DNA from 2 places in the Jejuibacter calystegiae genome. Region 1 is predicted to be linked to the other one. Evidence: predicted binding sites of a transcription regulator. Region 1 holds the regulator's gene; the other holds the start of a gene.
The links. Region 1 encodes LexA, which represses DNA repair genes until DNA is damaged. Its sites were predicted from a motif close to TNCTGTATGTACATACAGNA; they were not measured.
Positions count from the first base shown of each region.

Region 2: metR (HTH-type transcriptional regulator MetR) is a predicted target of LexA. The motif match lies at 2,309-2,328, and genes of this name have one in related genera.

Region 1 is NZ_CP040428.1:1,567,273-1,574,997, reverse strand. Features, by position in the region: gene FEM41_RS07250 (cysteine desulfurase-like protein) at 1-423, opposite strand, end outside; gene FEM41_RS07245 (2OG-Fe dioxygenase family protein) at 407-1,063, opposite strand; gene zur (zinc uptake transcriptional repressor Zur) at 1,408-1,923, shown strand; gene FEM41_RS07235 (CsbD family protein) at 1,941-2,150, opposite strand; gene dinF (MATE family efflux transporter DinF) at 2,209-3,543, opposite strand; gene lexA (transcriptional repressor LexA) at 3,631-4,239, opposite strand; gene FEM41_RS07220 (diacylglycerol kinase) at 4,348-4,716, opposite strand; gene plsB (glycerol-3-phosphate 1-O-acyltransferase PlsB) at 4,947-7,409, shown strand; gene ubiA (4-hydroxybenzoate octaprenyltransferase) at 7,476-7,725, opposite strand, start outside.
Region 2 is NZ_CP040428.1:1,463,903-1,471,627, forward strand. Features, by position in the region: gene yigL (sugar/pyridoxal phosphate phosphatase YigL) at 1-443, shown strand, start outside; gene FEM41_RS06745 (carboxylate/amino acid/amine transporter) at 537-1,436, shown strand; gene metR (HTH-type transcriptional regulator MetR) at 1,324-2,277, opposite strand; gene metE (5-methyltetrahydropteroyltriglutamate--homocysteine S-methyltransferase) at 2,398-4,659, shown strand; gene FEM41_RS06760 (dienelactone hydrolase family protein) at 4,724-5,548, opposite strand; gene udp (uridine phosphorylase) at 5,818-6,579, shown strand; gene FEM41_RS06770 (tetratricopeptide repeat protein) at 6,674-7,725, shown strand, end outside.

The sequences.
Region 1 (7,725 bases):
CTGGCGAACAACCACCTGACGATCGTCCGCCGCCTGCTGCCAACTGGAAACATTGGCATAGTGATCCAGCGCGGTGACGATAATCTCATCGCCAGGTTGCCACTCACGGCTGATAATACGGCTAAGATGGAAGGTCAGCGCCGTCATGCTGGCGCCAAACACGATGTTGTCCGGCGCGTAAGCATTCAGCAGCGTCTGTACCGATTCCCGGGCGCGGCGTACCAGGGCTTCCGTTTTGCGGCTGGAGAAATAGTGCCCCCCCAGGTTGGCATTGTTGCGCCCCAGGTAACCCGCCATCGCCTCCAGCACCGATACCGGCACCTGAGTGCCGCCGGGGCCATCAAGAAATACCGGCGGCGGCGATACTTCCGGGGCGGAAAGTGCGCCAAACTGCACGCGTACCGCTTCAGGCGTGAAGTTCATTGGGCTGCTCCCTGGCCGTGAGTACGAAAACATCCATATGCCCCTCCTCACCCTGCCTGACGGCCCGGATTGGGCTGGCGTTATGCCATAACGTATGGTCGGCCAGCATGGCTACTTCACCATTTTCCAGCACCTTGCGGAAGAATGGCGCCTCATGGTTGTTGCTGTACAGCATGACGTCACCGCCGACGATATTTTCACGATCGATCGCCACCAGCGCGATATGATCAAACCCGTCCTGATGGATCCCTTCCGGCGCCACCTGGGTTTCATCGTAGATCGCGGTAACACGCATCTGGTGGATCTCAATCTCCTGTCCGTCTGGCAACCCGTTACTTTCCACAAACAGTCGGCAAACCTCACGCAGACCGTCGCTTTTCAGCGTGGTGGACTCCAGCGGTTCAAAGCGGCGCACCACATTGCCCTGAAAGCGGTTAATATCGCTGGACTGAACAAAATCATGCTTATCAACTTCTTCCACCTCTCCGTGGCGGAATCGAACAACGGAATAGCGTCGCAGCCGGTACTGACCATCGGCGTGAGCCGTGGCAGGCAGCGTGGCGAATGTGGGTGCCAGTTGGGCGACGGAAACCTGACTCAGGCAGGTGAGATGCAGGACGGACTCATGCTTATGTAACATTCTTACTTCCCTCTTTATAAGAATCATGACGGGTGAATAAAAAATGCCCTTAATCAAGGTAGTCATCCGCCTGATTCCGGTCAAAGAGCAAGCAGTAAATAATGCTATCAAAATCACAATATGCGATATATCGCCAGGAATCAGATCTTATTTACAGAAATATATATGATAAAAATGCATTTCATCATGCAATAACACTTCTCTATTAAGGTGCGTAATCCCCCGCCTTAACACCTGACTGCCGCGCCGTATCACACTCCAGGTGACGACTGCGTTCAGGATATCGGCGTTTTAGCGGGTTCATGATAAAATTGGGCAAGATTCCGAGATAACGAGGCAGACTGATGGATATGACGACACCGCAAGATGTGCTGGCGCGTGCAGAGAAACTGTGCCAGCAGCGCAACGTGCGCCTGACGCCTCAGCGCCTTGAAGTACTGCGTCTGATGACGCTGCAGGATAGCTCCATTAGCGCCTACGATCTGCTCGATCTGCTGAAGGCCAGCGAACCCCAGGCCAAGCCCCCTACCGTATACCGGGCGCTGGATTTTCTTCTGGAGCAGGGGTTTGTACACAAAGTTGAGTCCACTAACAGCTATGTGCTGTGCCATCACTTTGATGAGCCTATGCACACTTCCGCCATGTTTATCTGCGATCGCTGCGGTTCGGTGAAAGAGGAGAGTGCGGAAGGTGTGGAGGAGATAATGCACAAGCTGGCGGCCGGTAACGGCTTTGCTCTACACCACAATGTGATCGAAGCACACGGTCTGTGCGCGCCCTGCGCCGAAGTGGAAGCCTGCCGCAACCGCGAAATCTGCCAGCACGATCACAGCGTCGCCGTGAAAAAACGCGGGCGCTAAACCGCGCCCACGCCCTGCTACCAGCGGTAATCGTTACGCTTTTCCCACTGGGTCACCTCTTTTTCTGCCTGGGCTCTGGCGTAGCCATAGCGTTGCTGAAGCCTGCCAATCAGCCGCTCATGACGGCCGCTGGCAATGGCGCCGTCATCGTCGGTCATCCTGCCCCAGGCTTCGCGGACTCTACCCACCAGACGCCGGCAGCCGCCTTCGATTTCGTCTCTGAGCATCGCGTACCTCCTGCGCCGGATTTAGCTTTACTCACCCATTAAGTATAGCCTTACAGGCTCACTGGTGGCCCGGCACCTTAAACCAGGTGTCGTTACGCCAGTGACGGCGCCAGATCCAGCCCAGGGAGAGGCCACGCAGCCCCAGAAATACCGTCAGAGCCAGCCACAAGCCATGGTTGCCCAGCCAGGGCAGCGTCAGTAGCGTCAGTCCGAATCCCAGCGCGGCAACCGCCATGCTGTTACGCATTTCCGCGCCGCGGGTGGCCCCCACAAACATGCCATCCAGCAGATAACACCAGACGCCAACCAGCGGCAGCACCGCCTGCCATAGCAGATAGCGATCCGCCTGAGCCTGAAGTTCGGGGATTGAGGTTAACAGGGCTACGATCTGCGCCCCCGCCAGGGCGTAGATCGCCGCGAAGCAGAGCGCCACCAGACCCGCCTGGCGGCAGGCGGCTCGCCATACGCTCAACAACTGCCCGGTGCTGCGCGCGCCAAAGGCCTGGCCGGAGTGGGCCTCTACCGCATAAGCAAAACCATCCAGCGCATAGGCGGTGAAGGTCAGCATGGTCATCAATACCGCGTTAATCGCCACGATTTCGCTACCGAGGCGCGCACCGCAAATGGTAATACCGGCAAAACAGAGCTGAAGCAGCAGGGAACGCAGCATAATGTCGCGGTTCAAAGCCAGCAGGCGGCGAATATTGCCGCGCCAGGCCTGCTTCAGCATATCCATCGAAATGCCACGTAGCCGCAGTACCCGCCACACCATCACCAGCCCGATAAGCAGCGTCGCATATTCGGCAATGACCGTCGCCAGCGCCGCCCCCTGCACGTTCATATGCAGGCCCACCACAAACCAGAGATCCAGCGAAATATTCAGCAGGTTACCCACCACCAGCAGAATAACCGGTGCCCGGGCGTACTGGACACCCAGCAGCCAACCCAGCAGTACCAGATTGGCGAGCGTTGCCGGAGCGCTCAGCCAGCGAATGGCCAGGAAGCGCTGCGCCTGATACAGAACCTGCTCGCTGCCGCCGACAATGTACAAAGCCAAATCGATCAGCGGAGTACGTAACGCCACGATCAGCACACCGGCAATCAACGCCAGCATCAGCGGCTGAACCAGCGATCTGGCCAGCGCCGGCGCATTTTTCGCGCCCCATGCCTGAGCCGCAAAGCCGGTGGTGCTCATCCGCAGGAACAGCAGCAACATAAACAAAAAGCTGGTCGTCGTAGCGCCAACGGCAACGCCGCCCAGATAATCCGGCGAGTCGAGATGACCAATGACCGCAGTATCCACCAGCCCCAGCAGCGGTACCGTCACGTTAGAGAAAATCATCGGCAGCGCCAGCCGCCATAATGCTTTATCGGTTTTTTGGAAAAGGGGCATGGCCATTATCCGGTTATGCAGTCAGGAGAGTTAAAGCAGAGACGCGCCCGGGAACGGACGCGTCAGCAGGGGGATGCGTTTATAAATTCAGAGCCATTCGCCGTTGCGGATCACCCCGACGGCCAGCCCTTCAATAGTAAAATTCTGTTCGCGCAGATCGACCACAATAGGTTCAAACTCGCTGTTTTCCGGCAGCAGTTGCACCGTGTTGCCCTGCTTCTTCAGGCGTTTAACCGTGACTTCATCTTCAATGCGAGCCACGATGACCTGACCGTTGCGCGCCTCCTGAGTCTTATGTACCGCCAGCAGGTCACCATCCATAATGCCGATATCTTTCATCGACATACCGCTCACTCGCAGCAGGAAGTCCGCACTCGGTTTAAACAGGGAAGGGTCGACCTGATAGTGGCCTTCAATATGCTGCTGGGCCAGCAGCGGCTCACCCGCGGCAACGCGCCCAACCAGCGGCAGCCCCTCTTCTTCTTCATGCAGCAGTCGGATACCGCGTGAAGCGCCAGAGACGATTTCGAGAACCCCTTTGCGCGCCAGAGCCTTCAGGTGTTCTTCTGCGGCATTAGGCGAACGGAAGCCCAGTCGCTGCGCGATTTCCGCACGGGTGGGCGGCATTCCCGTCTGGCTGATATGCTCCCTGATGAGATCAAAAACCTCTTGTTGCCTGGCCGTTAACGCTTTCATTCCGCCCCCTGGGTGTATATACAGTTATGCTGTGAGTATATACAGCAGAAGGCGATTTTGGAACCACAACGTGGTAAAAAGTCAGCGTTTTATCCGTTTCCTGAAGCTTTACCGCAAATGCGACCAGAGTAGCGTGACCCAGGTGAAAAGCGCGACGATAATCGCTAACAGCACGGCGGCGGAGCCCATATCTTTCGCGCGACCGGAAAGTTCGTGATAATCGCTGCCGATCCGGTCAACAACGGCTTCGATGGCGCTATTCAGAATTTCGACGATCGTGACCAGCATGACGGAGCCAATCAGCAGCACGCGCGTCATGGCGTCAACATCCAGCCAGCAGGCCACTATAATGGCAATAACCGCGGCGACCCCTTCCTGGCGGAAGGCCGCTTCGTTACGCCACGCCGCGCTCAGACCTTTCCAGGAATAGCCGGCAGCTTTGATGATACGGGTAAAACCAGTGGTATTATTCGCCATGTAATGGAAACCTTTTCAAAAAACACACTCTAAATAGTTCAGTTGCATCAAAGCGGCAAGGGCGCGCCCGAGCCGATTAACGAAGCCAGACCGAATGCAGCAGGCAGTATGACGAAAATCAGCGTCAACGCCAGCGCGCTTCGATTAATAGTGGTGCCGCAGAATTTCCGTGCCGTTTCTGGTATTCTGACGGCGCATTTGCATGATTAACCAGAGGCTTTACATCATTTATGTCAGGCTGGTCCCGATTTTTATACAAGCTCCTTAATTTACCATTAAGTATTCTGGTAAAGAGCAAGTCAATTCCGGCGGATCCCTGCGCCGAACTTGGCCTGGATACTTCGCGTCCGATTATGTACGTTCTGCCCTATAACTCGAAGGCAGACTTGTTGACGCTGCGTGCGCGCTGTCTGGCCCACGATCTGCCGGACCCCATGGAGCCGCTGGAAGTGGACGGCGTCGTCCTGCCGCGCTATGTGTTCGCGCACGACGGTCCCCGCGTCTTCACCTATTACACGCCTAAACAAGAGTCCATCAAACTATTCCATAACTATCTGGATCTACACCGCAGTAATCCGAATCTTGACGTTCAGATGGTACCCGTCTCTGTGATGTTCGGCCGTGCGCCGGGCAAAGAGAAAGGGGAAGCCAACCCGCCGCTGCGCAATCTGAACGGTATTCAAAAATTCTTCGCCGTGATCTGGCTGGGCCGCGACAGCTTTGTGCGCTTCTCGCCACCGGTTTCTCTGCGCCGTATGGCTACCGAACATGGTACGGACAAGCGTATCGCCCAGAAGCTGCTGCGTATCGCCAGAATGCACTTCTCGCGTCTGCGTCTGGCGGCCGTAGGGCCACGTCTGCCGGCCCGTCAGGATCTGTTTAATAAGCTGCTGTCCTCGAGGGCCATTGCCCGGGCGGTAGAAGACGAAGCGCGTACCAAAAAGATCTCCCATGAAAAGGCCCAACAGAACGCCGTAGCCCTGATGGAAGAGATAGCGGCTAACTTCTCTTACGAAGCTATCCGCGTAACCGATCGCGTACTGGGTTTTACCTGGAACCGGCTCTATCAGGGCATCAACGTCCATAACGCCGAGCGCATTCGTCAACTGGCCCACGAGGGCCACGAACTGGTCTATGTCCCCTGCCACCGCAGCCATATGGACTATCTGCTGCTCTCTTACGTGCTCTACCACCAGGGGCTGGTACCACCGCATATCGCTGCTGGTATCAACCTTAACTTCTGGCCAGCGGGCCCGATTTTCCGCCGCCTGGGCGCATTCTTCATCCGCCGTACCTTCCGGGGCAATAAGCTCTATTCCACCGTATTCCGCGAATATCTGGGTGAGTTGTTCAGCCGCGGTTACTCGGTAGAGTACTTTGTGGAAGGCGGACGTTCGCGTACCGGACGGCTGCTGGATCCGAAAACCGGTACCCTGTCGATGACCATTCAGGCGATGCTGCGCGGCGGTACCCGCCCCATCACGCTGGTTCCCATCTACATTGGCTACGAACATGTCATGGAAGTGGGCACCTATGCGAAAGAGCTGCGCGGTGCCACCAAAGAGAAAGAGAGCTTCACTCAGATGGTACGCGGCTTAAGCAGGTTGCGTAATCTGGGTCAGGGTTACGTTAACTTCGGCGAGCCGATTCCGCTGAACAACTGGCTGAACCAGAACGTGCCGGAATGGCGTGACGATATCGATCCCATCGAAGCGGTACGCCCGGCCTGGCTGACGCCGTCAGTCAACGCTATCGCCGCAGATCTGATGGTGCGCATTAACAACGCCGGCGCGGCAAACGCCATGAATCTGTGCTGTACCGCGCTACTGGCGTCACGTCAGCGCTCTCTGACCCGCGAACAGCTAACCGAACAGCTGAACTGCTATCTGGATATTATGCGTAACGTCCCCTATTCGCCGGACGCGACGGCGCCGAAAGTCACCGCCGATGAACTGATCAATCACGCGCTACAGATGAACAAGTTCGAAGTGGAAAAAGATACGATCGGCGACATCATCATTCTACCGCGCGAGCAGGCGGTACTGATGACCTACTACCGCAATAACCTGATGCATATGCTGGTGCTGCCATCGCTGCTGGCCATGATGATTACCCAACGCCGTCATCTGACCCGCAGTGCGCTACTGGAGCAGGTGACGCTGCTCTACCCGATGCTGAAGAGCGAGTTATTCCTGCGTTGGGAAAAAGAGGCGCTGCCCGCGGAGATCGACGCGCTACTGGACGAACTACAACGCCAGGGGCTGATCCTGATTAACGGCGATACGCTACAGGTGAACCCGCTGCGCTCCCGTACCCTGCAACTGCTGGCGGCAGGCGTGCGCGAGACCATTCAGCGTTATGCCATCACCTTCTGGCTGCTGGGTGCCAACCCGGGCATTAACCGCGGCACTCTGGAAAAAGAGAGTCGCACTCTGGCACAGCGCCTGTCGGTTCTGCATGGTATCAATGCGCCGGAATTCTTCGATAAGGCGGTCTTCTCTACTCTGGTGCTGACCCTGCGCGATGAAGGCTATATCAGCGACAGCGGCGACGCTGAATCTGAACGAGCGCTGCAGGTTTACCAACTGCTGGCCGAACTGCTGACCTCCGATGTGCGCCTGACCATTGAGAGCGCCACCTCGCAGAATGGCGGTATCGAGGCCAAAGAAGAAGCAACGGAACAGGCTGAATAACGCGCCGTAAAAATGAAAAAAGCCGGTCAGGTGTTACACCGACCGGCTTTTTTATGCACTCAATAATCAGAAATGCAGATAGCTCAGCACCAGACCGATAAACAGCGCCAGGCCAACATAGTTGTTGTTCATAAAGGCCCGGAAGCAGGCATCGCGATCTCGGTTCGCTATCATCTTCTGCTGCCAGACAAACAACCCGGCGGCAATGGCAATCGATGCATACCACAGGCCGCCAAGGCCATTCAGCACGCCAAGCAGTATCATGATCGCCACCACGCCAGATTGCAACAGACCAATAATCAGTTTGTCATAGCGG
Region 2 (7,725 bases), 100 kb from region 1:
AATATTTTCAGGAGGCGGTGTTCCGCTATAACGTCTACCAACCGGGTCTGCTGGCGCCGGTAGGGGTGAGCAAGGTCTTCTTCACCTGTGAAGATCACGACAAGCTGCTGCCGCTGGAACAGGCGATTAATGCGCGCTGGGGCGACCGGGTTAACGTCAGCTTCTCGACGGTGACCTGCCTGGAAGTGATGGCCGGCGGCGTTTCGAAAGGCCATGCCCTGGAAGCGGTGGCAAACGGCATGGGCTATGGGCTTGCAGACTGTATCTCCTTTGGCGATGGTATGAATGATAAAGAGATGCTGACCATGGCCGGTAAGGGTTGCATTATGGGCAATGCCCACCAGCGCCTGAAGGATCTGTTACCAGAACTGGAAGTGATCGGCACTAATGGCGATAACGCCGTACCGCATTATCTGCGGCAGCTCTATCTGAATGATGATTGATTAAATAACAATCATTCGTCAACTAAATAGTCGCGCCCGCGCTTGCGGGCTTCGCTACAATGGCCCCTTTTCCCGGGCGAAGAGACCGTTACAGTGGCATTACTCATCATTACCACGATTTTGTGGGCATTTTCCTTTAGCCTGATCGGCGAATATCTTGCTGGTCACGTCGACAGCTACTTTTCCGTGTTGATGCGAGTGGGGCTGGCTGCGCTGGTATTCCTGCCGTTTCTGCGTATCCGCGGCTATCGCCTGAAAACGCTGGGACGGTATATGCTGGTGGGCGCAATGCAACTGGGGATCATGTATCTGCTGAGCTTCCAGGCCTACCTGTATCTGACGGTGTCGGAATTCCTGCTGTTCACCGTTTTGACACCGCTGTATATCACCTTGATTTATGACCTGATTAGCGGCCGCAGGCTACGCTGGGGCTATGTGTTGAGCGCTCTGCTGGCGGTGGCGGGGGCGGCGATTATTCGCTATGACCGCGTCAGCGACCATTTCTGGACCGGGCTGTTACTGGTACAGCTCGCCAACATCAGCTTCGCTATCGGCATGGTGGGCTACAAGCGGTTGATGGAGGTTGACCCCATGCCGCAGCACTGCGCCTTTTCCTGGTTCTATCTGGGGGCGTTTATCGTCGCGCTGTTGGCTTGGCTGGCGCTGGGGGATCCTCAGAACCTGCCGGAAACCTCGCTACAGTGGGGGATTCTGGTCTGGCTTGGGGTGGTGGCTTCGGGCCTGGGCTACTTTATGTGGAACTACGGTGCCACTCAGGTGGATGCAGGAACCCTGGGGATCATGAACAATATGCATGTTCCGGCGGGGCTACTGGTCAATCTGGCTATCTGGCAGCAGCAGCCCCACTGGCCGAGCTTTCTTATTGGGGGAATGGTAATAGTGCTTTCTCTGTGGGTACATCGCCGTTGGGTCGCTCCGCACTCCGCACAAACGGCAGGTGATCGCAGGCGTGGTTGCGCGCCGAATGAATAAAGGCCTGAGTCACCGGCTGGCGCTGCTCGCCGTCGCGCACGGCGGCGTAAAGTCGACTCCATAATCCCTGACCCAGGGTTTTGGTCACCACCAGACCCTGGCGTTCAAAGCTTTCCACCACCCAGTGTGGCAGGGCAGCAATGCCCATTCGCGCCGACACCATCTGAATCAGCAGCAGCGTATTATCAACGTGCTTAAGCCCAGGGCTGACGCCTGCCGGTTGCAGGAAGTGGCGCCAGATATCCAGGCGGCTGCGCTGTACCGGATAAATCAGCAGGGTTTCGTCGCTCAGATCTTCCGGCAAGATCTGCGGCCTGCCCGCCAGAGGGTGATCGGTGGCCAGTACCAGACGTACCTCAAAATCGAACATCGGCGAATAGTGAAGGCCGCTGCGCGGCAGAATGTCCGAAGTCAGCACCAGATCCAGCTCCCCCTGCTGTAGAGCAGGCTGGGGATCGAAAGTCACGCCAGAACGAAAATCCATTTCTACCTGAGGCCACTGCTGACGGAATGCCTCCAGCGCTGGCGTCAGCCACTGGATACAGCTATGACACTCAATGGCGATCCGCAGCCGGGTCTGCTGGGGTTCGTTGCAGGCCTGTAGCGCCTGGCTGATTTGCGGCATCACCTGCTCTGCCAGACGCAACAGAATCTCGCCCTGCGGCGTAAAGCGCAACGGCTGGCTTTTGCGAACGAACAGACGAAAGCCGAGCCGCTGTTCCAGATCGCTAAACTGATGCGACAGTGCCGACTGCGTCTGATGCAGCGTGGCGGCCGCGCCTGCCAGGGAGCCGTTATTGCGCAGGGCCAGCAGCGTGCGCAGGTGTTTTATCTCAATCATGAAAGTCCTTCACTTCGCCATGAACATTTTGCGCTTGAGGAATATACAGTATCGGGGAAATATGGATGTGTAAACATCTGGACGGCTAAATCATAAAGATTCATAAGAGGCGATAAGACAATGACCATCCGCAACCATACCCTTGGCTTCCCCCGTGTAGGCCTGCATCGTGAACTGAAGAAAGCGCAAGAGAGCTACTGGGCTGGCAACAGCAGCCGTGAAGCGCTGCTGGAAAACGGCCGTGAACTGCGCGCCCGCCACTGGCAGCAGCAGAAAGACGCCGGCATCGATCTGCTGCCAGTCGGCGATTTCGCCTGGTACGATCAGGTCCTGACCACCAGCCTGATGCTGGGGAATGTACCGGCGCGTCACCAGAATGCCGATGGTCAGATCGATATCGATACCCTGTTTCGTATTGCCCGCGGTCGTGCGCCGAGCGGCGAGCCTGCGGCGGCGTCGGAAATGACGAAGTGGTTTAACACCAACTATCACTACATCGTGCCGGAATTTACTCGCGGTCAAAATTTCCGTCTGGCCTGGAATCAGTTGCTGGAAGAAGTCGATGAAGCGCTGGCGCTGGGTCACAACGTTAAGCCGGTATTGCTGGGGCCGGTCACTTATCTGTGGCTGGGCAAGGTCAAAGGCGAGGCCTTCGATCGTCTGTCACTGCTGAGCGAGATTCTGCCGGTCTACCAGCAGGTGCTGGCAGAGCTGGCGAAGCGTGGCATCGAGTGGGTACAGATCGATGAGCCTGCGCTGGTGCTGGAGCTGCCCCGCGAATGGCTGGATGCTTATCAACCGGCCTATGAGGCGCTGGCGGGGCAGGTCAAACTGCTACTGACTACCTACTTTGAAGGTATTACGCCGAACCTGGATACCATTGCCGCGCTGCCGGTGCAGGGGCTGCATGTCGATCTGGTCCACGGCAGCGATGACGTAAATACTTTGCACCAGCGTTTGCCTGCCGACTGGCTGCTTTCTGCGGGGCTGGTGAATGGTCGTAACGTATGGCGTGCCGACCTGACGGAAAAATATAGCCAGATTAAAGAGGTTGTCGGCGCGCGTGAGCTTTGGGTGGGATCGTCCTGTTCGCTGCTGCACAGCCCTATCGATCTCAGCGTGGAAACCCGCCTGGATGATGAAGTGAAGAGCTGGTTTGCGTTTGCCCTGCAGAAGTGTCAGGAACTTACCCTGCTGCGCGATGCGCTGAACAGCGGCGATACTGCGGCGATCGATGAATGGAGCGCGCCAATTCAGGCTCGTCGTCACTCCACCCGAGTGCATAACGCAGCGGTGGCAAAGCGTCTGGCCGCTATCAGCGGGCGCGACAGCCTGCGTGCTAATCCGTACCCGGTACGGGCCGAAGCCCAGCGCGCGCGCTTTCAACTGCCCGCCTGGCCGACCACGACTATTGGCTCGTTCCCGCAGACCACCGAGATCCGCGGTCTGCGTCTGGACTTCAAAAAAGGGCGTCTGGATGCCGGGAACTACCGCACTGGCATCGCAGAGCACATCAAGCAGGCCATTCAGGAGCAGGAGCGTCTGGGGCTGGATGTGCTGGTGCATGGTGAAGCCGAGCGTAACGACATGGTCGAATATTTCGGCGAACATCTGGACGGTTTCGTCTTTACCCAGAACGGCTGGGTGCAGAGCTATGGCTCCCGCTGCGTGAAGCCGCCGATCGTGATTGGCGATGTCAGTCGCCCGGCGCCGATTACCGTTGAGTGGGCGACTTACGCTCAGTCTCTGACCGACAAGCCGGTTAAAGGCATGCTGACCGGCCCGGTCACCATTCTCTGCTGGTCATTCCCGCGTGAGGACGTCAGCCGCGAAACCATCGCGAAGCAGATTGCGTTGGCGCTGCGCGACGAAGTGGCGGACCTGGAGGCGGCGGGCATCGGTATCATCCAGATCGATGAACCGGCGCTGCGCGAAGGACTGCCGCTGAAGCGCGGCGACTGGCAGGCTTATCTGGAATGGGCAGTGGACGCGTTCCGTCTTAATGCCGCGGTGGCCCGTGACGAAACCCAGATTCACACCCATATGTGTTACTGCGAGTTTAACGACATCATGGATTCCATCGCCGCACTGGATGCCGATGTGATTACCATCGAAACCTCCCGTTCGGATATGGAACTGCTGGAGTCATTTGAAGAGTTCGAATATCCGAATGAGATCGGGCCGGGCGTTTACGATATCCACTCGCCTAACGTACCGGATGTGGACTGGATCGAAGCGCTGCTGAACAAGGCGGCACAGCGTATCCCTGCTGCGCGCCTGTGGGTGAACCCGGACTGTGGTCTGAAGACCCGCGGCTGGCCGGAAACCCGTGCGGCTCTGGCGAATATGGTTCAGGCGGCACAGAACCTGCGTAACGCCTGAGGCCATTAGGGTCAGAAAAGTTTGCCCCATCATCATGGACGATGAGGGGCTTTTCTGTTTTGGGTTACTTACCGGCGCCGTAACGTTCGAACCACGCCAGCATGCGCTGCCAGCCATCTTCGGCGGACTCTTTGTGGTAGCTGGGGCGGTAGTCGGCGTTGAAGGCGTGTCCCGCATCGGGGTAAACCACAATTTCTGCATTGGCGTTTGCCGCGCGCAGCGCCTGACGCATGCTCTCCACGCTATCCAACGGAATACCGGTATCCTGCGCGCCATACAGCCCCAGGACCGGCGCATTCAGATCGGTCGCAATATCGATGGGCTGTTTCGGCCAGTTCAGCGTTTTATCTCCCGTCAGTCGTCCATACCAGGCCACAGCCGCCTTTAGCTGCGGATTATGGGCGGCGTACAGCCATGAGATGCGTCCTCCCCAGCAGAAGCCAGTGATGAGCAGGCGGTTGGCATTACCGCCATGGCGTGCCGCCCAGCTGGCGACGTGGTCGAGATCGGCCATTACCTGGCTGTCCGGCACTTTACTGACCAGTTCGCTGAACAGGGTGGGAATATCGTCCCAGTCATTGGGATCGCCCTGACGGAAGTAGAGCTCCGGCGCTATAGCCAGATAGCCCTCAAGGGCCAGGCGGCGGCACAGATCGCGGATGTGTTCGTGTACGCCAAAAATCTCCTGAACCACGATAACCACGGGCAGATTTTCTGCGGGCTCTTTAGGACGAGCAAAGTAAGCGGGCATCTCTTTGCCCTGGCTGGGGATAGAGGTTTCGCCCGCATGGAGTTCATCCGCTGAGGTATGGATCGCAGAGGTCGCGACGGGGGACGCCGCCGGTGCGAATCCGGCGCCAGGCTTGTTCTGTGTCGTGCTGTCGGTCATGGCATTCTCCGTACCTGTTTTTTTGAGCTATTTTTTAGCGTAATCAAATCACTATAGTCTGAGACAATAAGGCACGCGTGTGGCAAAAGTCGGCATTCCGCTACAGGACAGGGGGCGAGTGGTCTTTGTTTGTGATTGATGTCACCTTTTTATGTCGTTTAAATGAAATTTGTTTCATCCGTGGTGAAACAGGTCACGAAAATAACCGGCTAGGTTGGTTAGAGTAGCCATGGTCTAACCGCAATCCAACCATGATCCAGGAGTCTGCCATGTCAAAGTCTGATGTTTTCCATCTTGGTCTTACCAAAAGCGACCTGCAGGGAGCGACGCTTGCTATTGTGCCCGGCGATCCGGAGCGGGTAGAGAAAATTGCCGTGCTGATGGAAAAACCGGTGAAGCTGGCCGCGCACCGTGAGTTTACTACCTGGCGGGCGGAATTGGGCGGTAAAGCGGTGATTGTCTGCTCTACCGGTATCGGTGGACCATCCACCTCGATTGCGGTTGAAGAGCTGGCGCAGTTGGGCATTCGTACATTCCTGCGGGTTGGCACCACTGGCGCCATCCAGCCCCATATCAACGTCGGCGATGTGCTGGTCACTACCGCTTCGGTGCGCCTGGACGGCGCCAGCCTGCACTTTGCGCCGCTGGAATACCCGGCGGTTGCCGATTTCACCTGCACCACGGCGCTGGTTGAAGCGGCGAAGGCGCTGGGTGTGGAAACCCATATTGGCGTGACGGCTTCATCCGACACCTTCTATCCCGGCCAGGAGCGCTACGACACTTTCTCGGGCCGTGTGACCCGTCGCTTCCAGGGCTCGATGGAAGAGTGGCAGCAGATGAGAGTGATGAACTACGAGATGGAATCCGCCACGCTGCTGACCATGTGTGCCAGCCAGGGGCTGCATGCCGGGATGGTGGCCGGGGTGATCGTTAACCGCACTCAGCAGGAGATCCCTGATGCTGAAACTATGAAGCAGACCGAAAGCCATGCCATTAACATCGTGGTGGAGGCCGCCCGACGTCTGGTTTGATTGTAAAAGATACAAATTTCGGGGCGGGACTATTTCGTCTGTTGTCTGACTGGTGAACAATGGACTTTTGGACGATAACTCAAAGGGACAGAATATGCGTTCAGGATTCAGACGCCCTCCCCAGATTTCAAAACAGGAGCGGTTTTACGCCATCGCGGCACAATTTCGTAGTGCGATGGCACAGCAGGATTATGCCCAGGCTGCGCGTTGCTGTGAGCAGATTCTTTCCGTCATGCCGGATAACCTCCAGGTCCTTAGCGATTATGCGCTTTGCCTGATGCGGATGGAGAAGTACGAAAAAGCGTACCAAAGTTATCTGCGGATCTACCGGTCTGCGCGGCGTAGCCAGGCATCGGCAACCTGGCTGGATGGCCTGACAGAGGTTTGTGGCTGGTTGAATAAAGCGGATGAGGTTCGACGTTTTGGTCATGAATCGCTGACCTTGTCCGACCAGCATTTCGGCCAGGGTGCCAGCTGGCCTATTCCGGAAGGGGCACCGCCTCCTTTCGACCCCAGGGATCCAGAAAAAAATATCATTGCGTTCAGCCTGTATGGGAGACTCCCGCGTTACTGCGAAACCCTGATCAAAAATGTGGCTGTGGCCCGGGAGCTATTTCCGTATTGGACCTGTCGGATCTATCTGGATGATTCGGTTCCATCACATGTCTGGCAGCGGCTGCGTCAGCAGCAGGTACAACTGGTGGATATGAGTGGAGAAAAAACGCTTTTTCCCACGCTGTGGCGTTTTCTGGTGGCCAGCGATCCGCAGGTAACGCGATTTATTATCCGTGATGCCGATTCGCTACTTTCCGAACGAGAGCAGGCAAGCGTAGAGGCCTGGATTGCCTCTCCCTGCTACTTCCACCATATGCGGGATTACTTTACTCATACCGAACTGCTACTGGCGGGGATGTGGGGGGGCTACACGGGGATCATTCCTGATATCGACGCGCTGATACGTCAGTTTTGTGTGCAGTATGAGGGAAACGCCCGTTTTACCGATCAGTATTTTTTAAGATCGGTACTGTGGGCAACCGTGCGTAACAGTATCCTGAATCACGATGAACTCTTTAATTTCCATCATGCGCAACCCTGGCCGGAGCATCCGCCAATACGCTGGCAGGCCCGCGCCTTCCACGTTGGCAG